Regions from separate parts of the Corallincola luteus genome, predicted to be linked through region 1. Evidence: predicted binding sites of a transcription regulator. Region 1 holds the regulator's gene; each other region holds the start of a gene.
The links. The regulator LexA, encoded in region 1, represses DNA repair genes until DNA is damaged. The targets are predictions, from matches to a motif close to TACTGTATNNNNATACAGTA.
Positions count from the first base shown of each region.

Region 2: a site for LexA is predicted at 2,229-2,248, ahead of recN (DNA repair protein RecN). Genes of this name have one in related genera too.
Region 3: a site for LexA is predicted at 1,907-1,926, ahead of imuA (translesion DNA synthesis-associated protein ImuA). Genes of this name have one in related genera too.
Region 4: a site for LexA is predicted at 2,092-2,111, ahead of dinB (DNA polymerase IV). Genes of this name have one in related genera too.

Region 1 is NZ_SJXE01000013.1:14,730-18,903, forward strand. It holds gene EZV61_RS17890 (ABC transporter ATP-binding protein) at 1-583, opposite strand, end outside; gene EZV61_RS17895 (MlaE family ABC transporter permease) at 580-1,713, opposite strand; gene lexA (transcriptional repressor LexA) at 1,906-2,538, shown strand; gene EZV61_RS17905 (hypothetical protein) at 2,535-3,062, shown strand; gene coxB (cytochrome c oxidase subunit II) at 3,466-4,174, shown strand, end outside.
Region 2 is NZ_SJXE01000011.1:91,632-95,805, reverse strand. It holds gene EZV61_RS17090 (RnfH family protein) at 1-59, shown strand, start outside; gene bamE (outer membrane protein assembly factor BamE) at 107-463, opposite strand; gene recN (DNA repair protein RecN) at 546-2,216, opposite strand; gene nadK (NAD(+) kinase) at 2,318-3,199, opposite strand; gene grpE (nucleotide exchange factor GrpE) at 3,342-3,953, shown strand.
Region 3 is NZ_SJXE01000002.1:7,182-11,355, reverse strand. It holds gene EZV61_RS06625 (Y-family DNA polymerase) at 1-1,184, opposite strand, end outside; gene imuA (translesion DNA synthesis-associated protein ImuA) at 1,187-1,891, opposite strand; gene EZV61_RS06615 (multiheme c-type cytochrome) at 2,149-3,612, shown strand; gene EZV61_RS06610 (NapC/NirT family cytochrome c) at 3,683-4,174, shown strand, end outside.
Region 4 is NZ_SJXE01000001.1:1,040,073-1,044,246, reverse strand. It holds gene EZV61_RS04625 (aminoacyl-histidine dipeptidase) at 1-919, shown strand, start outside; gene dinB (DNA polymerase IV) at 1,001-2,074, opposite strand; gene nqrM ((Na+)-NQR maturation NqrM) at 2,210-2,434, opposite strand; gene EZV61_RS04610 (FAD:protein FMN transferase) at 2,439-3,479, opposite strand; gene nqrF (NADH:ubiquinone reductase (Na(+)-transporting) subunit F) at 3,486-4,174, opposite strand, start outside.

The DNA of each region.
Region 1 (4,174 bases):
CGGTTGCGCCTAAACTGTCTCGTAATTGTAAGATTAAATCGTCCAGCAGGCGGGCACTGATCGGGTCGAGTCCGGCTGAAGGCTCATCAAAAAACAACACCTCTGGGTCTAATGCGATAGCGCGAGCCAGTGCTGCGCGCTTTGCCATCCCTCCGCTTATCTCTGAAGGATAGTATTTTTCATATCCCTCTAAGCCAACCAGAGTTAACTTTAGTGAAATAAGATCGCGAATATCTTTGTGGGTGAGGTTGGTATAGGTCTCTAATGGTAATGCGATGTTCTCTTCTAAGGTCATTGAACTGATCAATGCGCCAGATTGATAGGTTACCCCAAATTTTTGGGTCATCGCTTGGCGTTGCTGCTCATTACAACTCCACATCGCTTGGTCATTGAATAAGACTTCACCTTTGGCAGGGGTCAGTAGACCGATCATATGTTTCATGAGTGTGCTTTTGCCGCAGCCGCTCCCCCCCATGATGATAAATATATCGCCACCTTCAATGGTGAAGTTGAGATCTTGTTGGATCAGGCGATCGCCGTAGGCCATGGTGAGATCGCGTATTTCAATATGCTTTTGCTTCATATACCGATCAATGTTGTTGTAATGGTGACGATGGCGTCCACCACAATAATAAACACGATGGCCGATACCACAGAGCGGGTAGTTGCTTGCCCCACGGCCATTGCATTACGTCCGCAATTAATGCCATTCATACAGCCTGCAACAGCGATTACCAGTGCGAATAGCACACTTTTAAGTAAGCCAATAGCGAAGTGGCGTAACGGCACCGTGGTGGTCATCTGTTCCACAAATTGGGTGAATGAGATATCGAGCATTAACTGTGATACTAGCGCGCCACCAAGAATACCTAGCGCCATGGAAAAAACGGTAAGCAACGGCAGCATGATTAGCAGCGCGATAAAGCGGGGGAGTACCAAAAACTCGATGGGTCTAAGACCCATGGTTGTGAGTGCGTCGATCTCTTCATTCACCTGCATGCTGCCCAACTGCGCGGCGTAACTGGCGCCTGTGCGGCCCGCCATAATAATCGCTGTCATCATCGCGCCCATTTCACGTGCCATACCCAGCGCAACAAGAGAGGCGACGAAGATAGATGCGCCGAACTGTTGTAACTGCACGGCGCCAACGAAGGCTAAGATCATGCCGATCAGGATGCTGATTAAGGCGACAATGCCAAAGGCAGCGGGACCAGCGTCATGCATACAGTCGTACACGTCCTTGGCACGTATCTCGGCTTTGCCGACGCAGAGTTTGCCAACGGCGCTGATCAGCGCTCCGATGAAACTGAAACTGACTAAGATATTTTCCCAGCTCGCCAAGACCGAGTTACCTATGCGCTCAGCAAAGGTCGGCTGGTAAGTTGTTTGGTTTGGTCTATTGGCCGCATTAGATTGTGACTCTGCCAGCGCCAGAAGCTGCTGTGCGCCTTGAGGTAGGCGGCTGACATCTACATGCAGTCGATGCGCTTTTGCATATTCACTGACACGGCGAATAAGCACCACCAGCGCACTGTTCCAGCGGCCAATGTCGGCGTCGACGAATATGAGCGTTTCATCTGGAGTGACTTTTGATTTTAGGGCTTGTAGTAGATCGTCAACCCGATGATCGCCACGGCGTAATACCCAGTCACCTGTCAACTCTAACAGCCAGCCAGTACCGTCATCAGTTCGCCTGATGTTCAGCTCATGCACGTCACTTTCACCTTGAAAAGCCCTACGTAATGTCCTTGAGTCTGCCGCAGATCCACTATTTCTGCAAAATTCAAAGCGAATCAAGTTATTAATGTCACATAAAACAGTGATCAAAAAAACAGCAGTGATACTTGCCATGAATAAATACCTGTATATACTCACAGTATACTGTATGCAATCACAGGTATCTTTATGCGCCCATTAACACCACGGCAAGCTGAAATTCTTGCGTTGATTAAAGACAATATTGAAGCGACAGGCATGCCGCCAACTCGTGCGGAAATTGCACGCCGATTGGGATTTAAGTCTGCTAATGCCGCGGAAGAGCACCTCAAAGCACTGGCCAAAAAAGGTTTAATAGAGATCTTGGCGGGAACATCACGGGGTATTCGCGTGATCCCACAGGCGGATGATGAAGCGGCTGCAAACGATGATGGCTTACCTCTGATTGGTCAAGTGGCTGCCGGTACGCCTATCTTGGCGCAAGAACATGTTGAGGCGCATTACAAAGTTGATCCAGCCATGTTCCGGCCATCTGCGGACTTCTTACTGCGAGTACACGGTGACAGTATGAAGGATATTGGCATCCTCGAAGGCGACCTGCTGGCTGTGCACAAGACTGCGACGGCGCAGAATGGGCAGGTGGTAGTCGCTCGGGTGGGTGATGATGAGGTGACAGTTAAGCGTTTTGAAAAGAATGGCAAAGATGTGCTGTTGCATGCTGAAAATGAAGCCTACAGCCCGATCAAAGTCGATCTGGGTGTAGAGAACCTGGCCATTGAAGGGCTGGCTGTTGGTATCATTCGTAATGGAGAGTGGTTATGAACCCATTTGAGACAATGAATCTGCATACTCGCCAAATGACTGGCTCATTGGTAGCTGCACCGCAGCCAAAGCTAACCGGCAACCGCCGCCTGCAAAATAAGTGGCAATCGCGAGCGCAGATTGTGCCGGTTGAAGGCCAGCAATCAGCACTGTTAGAGACAATCAAACGTAGTCAACAAGCCAATAAATGGGTGGTATTGGTGGCAGCCCCTGATAAGCAGGTGACGCGTTGGTTGGTGGAAAATGGTGTGTGCGCTGAGCGACTGTTGCAAGTCCACCCCAAAGATGAACAAGGTGTGATGTGTGCCGTGACTCAAGGCTTAGGCTCTGCCACTTGTGGCTTGGTTATCGGCTGGACGGATCTACTTTCCGAAGCGCAGTGGCAGGCGTTAACCGCCGAAGCGGCTTGCTACGATACAAACAGTGTTTTGTTTCATCGCATGAATAACCGTTGCCATGCAGGTAGAGCATGGCAATCAGCACGGTCGAAAAATCAGATGTTCGCCAGTGTGTTGGTCCATTGATCCCCCACAGTTTCAATGTACTTTCCGAAGCCGCCGCAAGGCGGCTTTTTTTATACCTTTGAAAATCCTCCTAACACATTAGCTGCTAACTCTAGTTGCACAGACTTCATCACTCGTCAGGCTAAATATCACCATTTGGATGTGATTTAACCCGCAAACAGTTGGGCAGTTTGCTAACTTGCTCAAGTTTTTTGATTAATTTTTAGACGTATCGCTAATCGTGAACGATTCTTAATCAAGGCCTGATAGCTGCGACCGCGCCTATAAAAATTTAAATATGCGGTCTGTAGTGGCTACTGGGGTTTTGGGGTAAGCGCCTGTCGAACAGGTGTTTTTTGTAAGTGCGAGGAGAAGCCTCTTGATACGGATAGCCACACGCGTCGCGGCGGGGGCTGGCGCCCTATTGCCGTCATTTATCTCCGCCGAGGAGATGCCGCTAAATATGACTCAGGGTGTGACAGCCATAAGTCAGGACGTCTACCAGCTCCACATGACCATCTTCTACATCTGTTGCGTCATTGGCGTGCTTGTCTTCGGTGTGATGTTTTGGTCAATCATTCATCATCGCAAGTCCAAGGGAGTGAAACCGGCGCAGTTTCATGAAAGTACCAAGGTCGAGATTCTTTGGACTGCACTACCACTGCTTATTTTGGTTGCGATGGCGGTGCCAGCAACGCAAGTGTTGATCAATATGGAAGATACCACGGAAGCGGATGTCACCATTTTGGTGACGGGCTCGCAATGGAAGTGGCACTACAAGTATCTGGATGATGACGTTGAGTTCTATAGCCTGTTGGCGACACCCCGTGCCGAGATCGAAAATAAACTCGCCAAAACTGAAAACTACCTACTTGAGGTGGACCGCCCGCTAGTTCTGCCTATCGGTAAAAAAGTGCGTTTCTTAATGACTTCCGACGACGTTATTCACAGTTGGTGGGTGCCCGCTTTTGCGGTGAAAAAAGATGCTAATCCAGGTTTCATTAATGAAGCGTGGACCAGAATTGACGAAGCCGGCACATACCGAGGGCAGTGCGCGGAACTGTGCGGGAAAGACCATGGCTTTATGCCGATCGTTGTGGTCGCCAAGTCGGAAGCAGAATACAACACTTGGT
Region 2 (4,174 bases), on a different contig from region 1:
ATAAGGTGACTGGCGGACGTCCGCAGCCTAATCGGCGGCAAAAAAAAGAGGCTGAATAAGTCAGCCTCTTTCCTGATGCGATTGCTATCGCGCATTAAAACAGAGCTTAACTGTCAATTGGCGTTTCAAACTCTTCGCCCAGCTCGTAATCACCTTCGACTGCGATCAGTTTGTCTTCCGCGTCGAAGTTGGCGATTAGACGTTTGTTGTACTCCACACCCTTACCTGTTTTTAGTCGATAGACATAATACCAAGTGGTGTCTCTGAAGCTGTTTTTCACCATTGGGGTGCCGAGTACAAAGCGCACTTGCTCTTTGGTCATACCCAAACGTAATTTTTCTACTTGCTGCTCGTCGATATAGTTGCCTTGAGGGATATCGACTTTGTAAACAAATTCGCTCAACCAGGCACAACCGGCCAGTGGCATGATTAACAGAGCAAACAACAGGTTCCTAAACCGCATGGAGTACTTTCTCTTATCAAAATCTGCTGGGCATGATAACCAAGCTGGCGACACAGGGAAAGTTAAACCCGTGTTTGCCTTGTTATGCTGTGAGCAATAACTCTTGTGCATTGGCCCGGGTGTGCTCAGTTATTGTGTCGCCGCCTAGCATTCTGGCTAGTTCGTTGATGCGTTGATCGTCGGCCAGCCAATGTATATTGGTATCTGTCATTTCGTCATCACTGAACTTAGCGACATTGAGCTGTTGGTGACCACATGCTGCCACTTGAGGGAGGTGCGTGACGCACATCACTTGGCACTCTTCGCCAAGCTTACGTAGAAGCTTGCCTACGATAGCTGCGGTTTGACCACTAATACCGACGTCGACTTCATCAAAAATCAAGGTGGGTGTGGCTTGCTGGTTTGAAGTGAGTACTTGCAGCGCTAAGCTTATTCTTGACAGTTCACCGCCAGAGGCGACTTTTGATAAAGGTTGTGGTTGTTGACCAGGGTTAGTACTGACTAGAAATTGGATCTCATCTCTACCATGAACCGCTGCTTTGTCGTTTTTCAAAGAGACACATTCGACACTAAACAATCCTTTGGGCATGTTTAGTTCCCGTATGGCCAGTGTCACTTGCTCCGACAGCTGTGCTGCCGCAGTTAAGCGAAGTTGATGCAATACGTCACTCTCATCACAATACTCTTGCCAGGCGATCTGCTGCTCCTGTTGGAGCGCTTCTAACTGGTCATCAGCGCCAGTTAGCTCGGCAAGCTCTTCAACTAACTCTTTATGTTGTTGCGGGAGGTGGTTGGGGTTGACTTGGTGCTTGCGTGCCAACTGCAGCGCGGCCGACAAGCGTTCGTCCAGTTGTTGCAGTTGCGACGGGTCCAGTTCGATGCTTTCACTGTAGGCATTAAGTTCATGACTTGCTTCCTCCAATTGTATTTGCGCGTCGTTTAGTAGACTCACTACCGGCGCTAATTTTTGATCTGTTTCACTGAGTTCAATGACTTGATTGAGAACTTGCCTGACTAATTGGCAGGCGTTGACCTGTTCATCTTCGCTTAACAGATGGGCTGCGTTGTTGGCGCCATCAAGTAAACTCTGGCCATTAAACAGGCGTTTATGATCCTGTTCGATCTGCTCGTACTCACCCTCTTCGAGCGCAAACTGATCCAACTCATCGACCTGGTACTGCAGAAGCTGGCGTCTTGATTCACGTTGTAGCTGTGATTCCTGCAAAGTATGGATCTGCTTACCTAATTTTTTCCACAGTTGATAACTCGCTGCCACGGTATCTAATTTACTGTGATGGCCAGCAAATCTATCCAGAAGCAATCTTTGTTGGTCGCTTTTTAGCAAGGTTTGGTGGGCATGTTGGCCGTGGATGCTTACTAGCATAGGAGCGAGTTGTTTCAGCTGCTGTAGCGGCACCGGCTGACCATTTATGTAGCTACGAGAGCGGCCTTCTGCGCTGATGACGCGACGAATGATGCATTCGTTGTCATCGGCGTCTAGATCATGTTGTTCCAGCCATTCATGTACTGCCGCGTTCTTCGTCAACCCAAAGCGTGCCGAGATATCACTCTTTTTTGCACCAGGTCTAACGGCTGAGGCATCCGCTCTATCCCCTAGGCATAATCCCAGCGCGTCAATGGCGATAGATTTACCCGCCCCGGTTTCACCTGTGATGGTTGTCATACCTGACTTAAGTTCAACGTCGGTATGGCTGACAATGGCGAAATTGTTGATAGTAAGTTGCTGCAGCATAGAAACCTCAAAACATGTACACACATACAGTATGTGTATATGTATACAGTACTTTGGGTGGTTTGCAAACTTTTTGTATGAAAGGTGTGCGTTTGTTGCTGTTAAAACAGGCTGCTACTCCAACCCAATTTGGTACGTAGTACTTCATAGTAGTCATAGCAGTTGGGGTGAAGCAGAGTCAGCGGTGCTTTGTGTTTACGTAGTTTTATTTCGTCTCCTGGCATCACTGATAGCGTCACGTGGCCATCACAGCTGACCTGCAGATTGTCCTCATTGCCGTCTGAAACCCGCAGCGTAATAACACTATCACCATCGACAACGATGGGGCGTGCCGAAAGTGTGTGGGGAAACATCGGCGTTAATACCAAGGCATCCAGTGATGGCATCATGATTGGACCTCCGCCGGATAACGAATAGGCGGTTGAACCCGTTGGGGTGGAGATAATTAGGCCATCAGAGCGCTGTTGGAAGACAAAATGGTCATTGATCAGCACCTCAAAATCGATCATGTGGGCGATCTTACCGGGGTGGAGTACCGCCTCATTCACTGCGGTGTTACTACTTTTTAGGCGGCCGTGGCGATACACCTCGGCTTCCAATAGGTAGCGTTGTTCGAGTTGATAGTCACCGCTGAGAATTTCGGTCAGGGGTTGTTCGTATTCGTCAGGACTGAGATCGGTTAGAAAGCCCAGGTTGCCACGGTTAACGCCAACAACACCCACATCAAAACGCGATAGTACTCGTGCGGCGCCAAGCATATTACCGTCACCACCGACAACAATGGCCAAATCGCAGCGCTCGCCTAATTGAACCAGATCGACGGCGTCGACATCGGTTATCGCCAATTCCGTTGCAACACGCTCTTCTACGACGACATTCAAGCCACGTTGAGTGAGAAATTTATGCAATTGCAGAAGTGTCTGGTTCGCCCCTTCATGGTGGGGTTTACCTATTAATCCAACGGTTTGAAACGGCTTTTTCATTTGGCTACAGCCTCGGTAAGTACCTGCTCAGTATACTTGGGCGCCGATTAGCAGCAAGTCTTGCCTTGAAACAAAGCGATCAATCCCCATAATAGTCAGCAGCCTCAAGCCGAGGGTATGAAACGGCTTTTCTGGAGATTTTATGAGCGATAAGAACACCCCGTCAGATCAAGAAGTGGTTGAGCAGACGATTGAGCAAGTTGAACCCGCTGCTGAAGTAGAAGCAGAGGAAGGTCAATTGCTGAGTGCTGAAGAGCGTATAGCTGAGTTGGAAGCTGCTTTGGCTGCGTCTAACGCTAAGGTAGAAGAACAGCAAGAATCTGTATTGCGAGCGATGGCAGAAGCGGACAATGCACGCCGTCGCGCCGCGCAAGACAGCGAGAAAGCCCGTAAGTTTGCTCTTGAGAAATTTGCTGGCGACATGTTAAGCGTCATCGATAACCTGGAAAGAGGCTTACAGCTCGCTGATGCTGAAAACGATGCCATCAAGCCGATGATTGAAGGTGTCGAGTTGACCATGAAAGGGTTGATGGATGCTGTTGCTAAGCATGGCGTTGTCCAGCTAGACCCTGTGGGTCAGACTTTCAATCCTGAACAGCATCAGGCGATGTCAATGCAAGAGAGCCCTGATCATGCGCCAAATACCGTGATGCTGGTGATGCAAAAAGGTTATGAGCTAAATGGACGCCTGTTACGTCCAGCCATGGTGATGGTTGCTAAAGCGCCGGCCAGCGGCATCGATACAGAAGCTTAATCGGCGATAAACCTTAAATTTCTGACAAAAAAGTCGCATGGGCGGCTTTTTTTATGTTTGAAGCTTAATCAATAAACCTTGTTAACAAACTGTTTTGCTGTTGTTTTTTTTTGTTTCTGTAAGAAAGTGAAAAAAAATTTCACCCTACGCTTGAAAAGGGTTTCAACGACCCCACCTTTGTTAGCAATGAAATGTACAGGTTTTTGTTGGAGAACGTACAA
Region 3 (4,174 bases), on a different contig from region 1:
GTGCCGGGCGGCACAGACTTCCAGCTTCGTTCCGGGCGATGATCACCGGTCACCGTCATGCCATAAACAGCACCTTCCCCTAACTTACTCTGCAAACGCCCCAGCAGCTGGCCTTGAGTTAACCCTTCCCCCTGCCGCTGCTGTAGTAGATCAGTTGTCGCTGATGTGATTGCAACCAGCTGCTCACAACAAAGTGATAACCCCAACACTGGCGCGGGTAGATGCTGCTTTTCCAACTGCAGTTGCGCCAGCTGCCACCACTGCCTAAATCCCGTCTCTGGCGAGGAAGATCGCAATACGATAGAGGTTGCAGCAATATCTCGATGGCTGAGAGTGAGCAGGCATTCTGTGGTTGCCAGTTGCCGCTGACGAAGGTAATCCGTTAACCCCTGCAACAAACGGCGCAGGGGGAAAAGTAAACCGTGAAGGTGGTAAATTTCAGCGACCAGCGGTTGCGATAACTCAAATCGTGGCGGTGCTGAAAACACCTTAAACGAGGGCATTAAACGCCCCTGCAGTTCAAGGATCCAACAGAGCAAGGGCGCGCCCAAGCGACGTCGGATCTCCACCACTGGCAGCGCTAGCAGTTGTGATAACGTTTGCAGTCCTAAGCCCGATAATCCTTGCTGCTGCAAAGGGGTAAAAGGCAAGCTCTCGACGGCAAGATCACCGAGACGTTTAGCTGTTTTTTTAGCATCAAGTGATGACCAGTTAGCGCCTGCCTGCGCCAAGGTGATCGCTGCCCGCGGTGTCTTAGCGATAGCGTACTGCCAACTAAGATCTTGGGTTAATAAGCTACGCTTTAACTGACCAAGATAACCCTCTACGCCGCCAAACAGACGCAACATACTGCCCACTTCCAGCAGTAAGCTGTGGGGCGGAAATAACAGAATGCGGGAAGCAAAATCCCCCGCCCATAGCGCCATGGCATGCAATGCTGTGGCTGACAATTGCGCAACATCGCCCTCAACCAGCTGATCTTCAGCTAATAAAGTGATGTCATCGGTCAATGCCAACAAGGTCGCCAGAGACATACCTGGCCGTACCCCCAACACCACAGCTTGCTGACTGCTCTGCAGTACCCGTTGCTGCCGATCCAACAAGACCACAACACCAGACGTCTCATGGCTGCGACAGCACCAATCAAGCGCTAAGCGGGGGAAATCTAACGCTAACCAGAGCATGCTTACGCCCGCCAAGGGCCGACAATGACACTGTCAGTCTCTGCTGCCGGTAAACTGAACTTGTCAGCCAGCGAAAGTGGAAAAGGCGATAACGGCCACCCACCACGACGTTTAAACAGCTCTACTAGCAACTGGCTATTACTATGACTTTCTAACCATAGACGGGTAGGCGCTGGCGAGCTGAGATCTCTGACCGCTTGCTGCCTGATCCATTGGGGACGAAAAAGAAACAACGGGGTTTGCCCACGCTCCGCCGCCAACTGTAAACGGCGCAACTGGGACGTTTGGGGCTGTTGAGCAGGATCGAGTAACCAGAACAGCACCACACTACATGCTCCGGAGCTCAACGCTTGCTCTGCGCTCCAGAGCTGCGCCGACATATCTTCAACCCCAGCAATCACCAGTTGCTGTTCCACAGGCAAGCAGGCCTGCAGCAACCCTGGCGCATAAGGCACCATAGGCGGAGCGATCCACAACTGGAATTTGTCCACGGATGCCAGCGCTGCCATTGCCGGCAGCAGCAACTGTACTTCACCGATGCCGAGTCGCGGCAACAGCAGCTCCGTTACTTCCTGACGTCGCCACCCACCATCGAGCGCCTTGTCTAAGACAGCATAACCAGTGGCGAGTGATTCACAAGACGAAGCTCGTGGCGCGGCGCCCTGCCATAGCAAGCCAGAGTCAAAAAGTGGATCCAATAATGGCATAATCACCTTAAAATATACTGTATATGTATACAGTATATTTTAAGGTGATTGATTCGGCAAATAGCTGCTGGCGGAGGAAAATTGATCTATTACAACTGCACTCATCATTTAAACCCATACAAAGTGAGCTGATTAACATTTATCCAAAATCCATATTTAATATATGGATTTATTGTCTACTATTTGTTCACTTACATATCTGTCGGATACAGATGTTGTTGCCCAACCATCACGGATGCCGAGACGGACAGCAGACCATGAAAAACGGACGAATAGCACTACAGACCACCTTCTTTGCCACGCTGGTATTGCTTACCTGCAGCGCCCTCTTTAGCCTGGCTTACGCCGCCCCCAAAGCACAGATGCTAAAACCTTTTGCGTCGCTCAGTGACGAAAGCAAGCAGTGTGCTGCCTGCCATAAAGAGCAAAACCCCGCCCTGTACCAGCAATGGGGGCGATCTAAGCATTATGGTGCCAATATTGGATGTTTTGAGTGTCACCAAGCCGATCCCAATGATGCTGACGCCATCAAGCATGAAGGGTTTGATATTGCAGTGATTGTATCGCCAAAAGATTGCGGGCAGTGCCACAACAAGGAAGTCGAAGAGTTTGCCGCCAGTCATCATGCCAAAGCGGGGCAGATCATTGGCTCACTGGATAACTTTCTCGCCGAGGCGGTGGAGGGACAGTTGAGCTTTAACGGCCAATCCCCCGCAGCAGTCAGCGGTTGTTGGCAATGTCACGGCGCCGAAGTCAAAGTATTAGCTAACGGCGACCTTGATCCAACCACCTGGCCCAACACAGGTATTGGCAGACTCAATCCTGATGGCTCAGTTGGTGCTTGTAGCGCCTGCCACCAGCGTCACGAGTTCTCCATGGTTCAGGCCCGTCGCCCTGAAGCCTGCGGAAAGTGTCACCTAGGGCCAGACCATCCGCAAAAAGAGATCTACGAAGAATCCAAGCACGGCATTAATTTCTTTGCCAACGTTGAGCATATGAATCTGGGTTCAGCGAAATGGATAGTTGGCGAAGATTATGATGCAGCCCCCACATGTGCCACTTGCCATATGTCAGCCACTCGCGAGCTACCTTTAACTCATGACGTCGGCGCTCGTATTAGTTGGACATTACGTCCTGCAATTTCGGAAAAAGTCGACGCGAAAGCGATTGCTCAAGGCAAGCAAGTGAAGCCTTGGGAAGAGCGCCGTGCTGATATGAAGAACGTGTGTAGTGCCTGCCACACCAGTGGTTGGATCGAGAACTTCTATACTCAGTTCGATAATTTAGTGGTGCTGTATAACGAGAAGTTCGCCCGTCCGGGTAAATCTATGATGGATCTGCTGACGAAGAATGAGATGTTAACCGAAGTCCAGTTCGATGAAGAGATTGAGTGGACCTGGTTCTACCTCTGGCACCATGAAGGTCGCCGCGCTCGCCATGGTGCAGCAATGATGGCACCTGATTACGTGCAGTGGCACGGCATGTTTGAAGTGGCTGAACGCTTCTACGTTGAGATGGTACCTCAATACCTGGAAGTGGTAGAGAAAGCAGAGCATGCAGGCAAGAAAGAGCAAGCAGCAGAAGCGAGAAAACTGCTCGACGAGATCTTATCCAGACCTGAACACGCTTGGTTCTCGGGTAAAGAGCCTGCAGATATCAAACAAAAGCGCCAAGAAGCACAGAAGGCTTTTAAACAGCGCTACCAAAGCGAGAGCAAATAAGTAGCACCTAGCATTGCGGATCAGCTTGAATGAAAGCTGATCCGCTTTTTACCTATCAGCAAGGATTTTTATGAACCAGCATAGAAAGCCCAGCCGATTATGGAAGCAAACCCGCAGCCGTTGGCTATTAGGGATCCCTATCGGTGGTTTCATCGCGTTGGTGTTAGGTGCTTTGGGCGTGGTGACCTTTCACGGTGTGATGGACTTCACCAACACGAATGAGTTCTGTTATGGCTGCCATATTGGCCGGGATACCATTGTCGAGGAGTATCAGGCCTCGGTACATTTCAACAATCGCTCAGGTGTCATTGCCACATGCGCTGACTGCCATGTGCCAAAACCCTTTGTCGACAAAATGATTGTCAAAGTCAAAGCCACCGCCGATATCTACTATCAGTTGATGGAAACTGTCACCCTAGAGAATTTTGAACAGGAGCGATTACGCTTAGCCGAGCACGTTTGGCGAGATATGACGGCCAGCAACAGCCGTGAATGCCGCAGTTGTCATACACCTGAAAGATGGGATAGCGAGGCCCAACCTATCCGCGTCAGAACCAATCAC
Region 4 (4,174 bases), on a different contig from region 1:
CGCTGGCGGTGTTGATGCCAACTTCAATTTACCGATAGAGCGGGAAGTTGCATCAGGCCAGATGGCAGCAATGAAGTTTGAGCTGCGAGGGCTCAAAGGCGGCCACTCAGGTTGTGATATCCACCTTGGTCGCGGTACAGCAAACCAACTAATGGCACAACTGCTTCGACATATAGGCCAACAGCACACGCTGCAGGTGAGCAACTTTAGCGGTGGTAGCCTGCGCAACGCCATCGCCCGTGAAGCAGATTGTGAACTGTGGGTGTTCGCTACAGAGCAGGATGAGATACAAGCTAAAGCAGAGGCTTTTTTCAGTCAGCATCAACAGCTGTTATCAGTAAAAGAGCCGACCATGAGCCTCGCCGTCAGCCGGGTGAGCAGCGACACTGTGCCACTGTCTCAGACCAGTAGCCAACAACTGATAAATTTACTTTGCGCGCTGCCCCATGGCGTGGTTCGTATGAGTGATAGCATTGAAGGCGTGGTAGAAACCTCAACCAACCTAGGCGTTGTTCGGACAGAGGCAGATACGGTCTCTGTGCAATGCCTAATACGTTCGCTTAACGATACTGGCCGCCAGCAAATTGCTGAGCAACACGCAGCAATCGCCGAACTCAGCGGTGCCAGCGTTAGTTTTGATGGTGCTTACCCTGGATGGGAGCCGGATACCAACTCTATTGCCATGACCACGGTACGTGAAACCTACCAAGCGCTATTTGGCAAACTGCCAAACATTATGGTGATCCACGCAGGTCTCGAATGCGGCCTGTTTAAAGCGGCTTACCCTGATTGGGATATGGTATCCATTGGACCAACTATTCGCTTCCCTCACTCGCCAGATGAGAAAGTAGAAATAGCCAGTGTTGATGACTATTGGACACTGCTCAAAGGTGTACTCGCAGCGATCCCTGCGGCCTAACCTCTGCTCCCTAAGGCACACAAATAGGGCTTGGATTATTCCCAGCCCTATTAATAGTTAAGGCATACAGAGTCACCAGCATCACCACTCAAACTGTAACTGTTTGGCACCTTCTTTCACTTCCGGTAAACCAATATTGAGCCCGACTAAACGGATCCCTCTGCCTTCCGCCCGTGCATAAGCCTTCTTCAGTAGATCAAGATACAAGCTCTGTCTCACTTGCGACGTGGTTTGTTCAACCGTGGTTTGTTGAAAGTCATCAAACTTTAGCTTCACGCCCTGTTTATGGATCTGGCGTTTGGGATCATGTTTATCTAAGCGTTGTAGCAGTTCAGGTAGCAGATTGGCCGCAACCTCCTGACACTGTTGAAAAGTAGATATATCTTTACTCAATGTTGTTTCGACACCAACTGAGCGACGCACATGAGTTCCATCCACCGGGCGGTTATCTATACCAAAGCTTCTTTGCCATAAAGCTTCGCCAAATCGACCGACTAGCTGCACTATTTCATCCACGCTTTTTTCTCGACAATCCGCCGTGGTTCTCAATCCCATATCTGCCAACCGTTGCTCGGTTACCGGCCCGACTCCCGGGATCTTGCGCAACGGCAACGCGGCAACAAACGCCTCCACCCCATCAGGTGGAACAATACAGATGCCATTGGGCTTGTTCTCGTCGCTGGCTATTTTGGCAATAAATTTATTAGGAGCAACTCCGGCCGAGGCTGTTAACCCTGTTTCATTGACGATCTCAGTGCGGATAGCTTCAGCAATCAGCGTCGCACTGCCATGGTGTGCTTGGCAATGAGTCACATCTAAATAAGCCTCATCCAGAGATAGAGGCTCGATAAGGTTGGTATAACGTTGAAAGATACTCTGGATCTGCCGGGAAACCGACTTATAGGCGTCAAAGCGAGGCTTTACCAGAATCAGATTAGGACACTGACGTAATGCCGTCGCCGTGGCCATCGCAGAGCGCACACCAAAGCGACGGGCGCTATAGTTACAAGTGGCGATCACCCCGCGGCGATCAGATTGACCACCAACCGCTATCGGCTTATCTCGCCATTGCGGATTATCTCGCATCTCAACGGCGGCATAAAAACAATCCATATCGATATGAATGATCTTTCTTTGCGGTGTTGACTTCGCCATCTCATTTAAATATTAAGCACTGTATATAAAAACAGTATAATAGTTAGTCTAGGTTTACTCCAGTGCGCAATATAAAAACTATTAAAAATAAAAAAGCACCCGCAGGTGCTTTAATCGAACAGCTATTAATCGTTATTAGATAATCCGGTGCTTCTCGAGCATTTCGCGACGTCGTTCCTCTTTCGCTTCCCGCTTCCTGCGCTTCTCACAGGGCTCAGGGCAATCACAGACTTTATCCATCCCCAAAGCTGCGATACCACCACAACTGCCAGCGATCTTCTTACGTTGCAATAGGTAACCAATGGCCATTGCTGCAACAACGGTTAATAACAAGCCAAAGGTAAGTAAAAACACAGTCATAATACTAAGATCCTTGGGACGCCAAGTACTGCTCAAAATTTGGGCTAGTGTACTCCACAAAGCCATCATCCGTCTTTACGATCATCAATACGGGTAACTGATGCTGCTCGGCAAACAAACGACCTTTTTCTGGCCCCATCACCATCAAAGCCGTAGCCAACCCATCTGCGGTCATACAACTTGAAGCGATCACTGTCGCCGAGACCAAACGATGATTAATCGGGTGGCCAGTTTCGGGATCGATGGTATGAGAATAACGGATACCACCGTCTTCAAAATAGTTTCGATAGTCACCAGACGTAGCAACCGCATTATCACCCGGTTCGATGATGCGTTGTACCATACGTGACTGGGTATCAGGCTTTTCAACGGCAATACGCCATTTGTTACCTTGCAGATTATGGCCACGGGTACGTAACTCGCCACCCACCTCAACCAAGTAGTTTCTATAACCCAAGCTATCAAGCAGGTCAGCAACGCTATCCACACCATAGCCTTTAGCGATAGCAGATAGATCAACATAGAGATCCACTGCCGATTTTTGCAGTGAGTGTGCTGCGGTCACGGTTAACTGCTGATAACCCATTCGCGCTTTCGCCTCTGCGATTTCAGCAGCAGTTGGCGTCTCTTCCGGTCTGGCCTGGGGGCCAAATCCCCACAGATTGACCAACGGACCAATGGTGACGTCTAGCGCTCCCTTGGTCTGTTCACCAAGGCGCAATGCTTCCTTCACCACCTCGCCTGTGGCTGCAGATACAGTGAATGGCTGGAGTCCCTGGTACTGATTGAATCGACTCAGCTCAGAGTCTTGCCGATAGGTCGACATCTGATCGTTAACTAACTCAAGGCGCTGATCGATCTGCTTCTGTAACGCAGCGGTATCCTGGAGCGGGTTATCCACGACCAAAGTGATGTGGTAAAAGGTGCCCATGGTACTGCCAGCCAAACGCACCGCTTCAGGTGGCGTATGACTTGGACCGCAAGCTGAGATAAAAAAGGCCAGCCCAAACAGGGCCAGCCATTTTGTTAGTGATTGAATAGGCATTCCTATTTAACCACCAAAATCATCAAGCAGGATATTTTCATCCTCAACACCCAGATCTTTGAGCATGTTAATCACAGCAGCATTCATCACTGGAGGACCACACATGTAATACTCACAATCTTCAGGGGCTTCATGGTCTCGCAGGTAATTTTCAAACAATACGTTATGAATAAAACCTGTATACCCATCCCAATTATCTTCAGGCTGCGGATCTGACAGAGCGACATGCCACTGGAAGTTCGGATGCTCTTTCTGCAGCATATCGAAATCTTCCACATAGAACATTTCGCGCTTAGAGCGAGCACCATACCAGAAGCTCATCTTACGCTTTGAATCAAGGCGACGTAGCTGATCGAAGATATGGCTACGCATAGGTGCCATACCCGCACCACCACCAACAAATACCATTTCGTTTTCAGTCTCTTTAGCGAAGAACTCACCAAATGGACCTGAAATAGTGACCTTATCGCCCGCTTTCAAGTTAAAGATGAATGATGACATCTTACCGCACGGCGCACTTGGGTTATTTGGCGGTGGCGTAGCAATACGCACGTTTAGCATAATGATGCCAAACTCTTCCGGATAGTTCGCCATTGAATAGGCGCGGATGGTCTCTTCATCAACCTTAGATTCCAGGTTGAAGAAGCCAAAACGCTCCCAGTCACCACGATACTCTTCATCCACTTCGAAGTCTT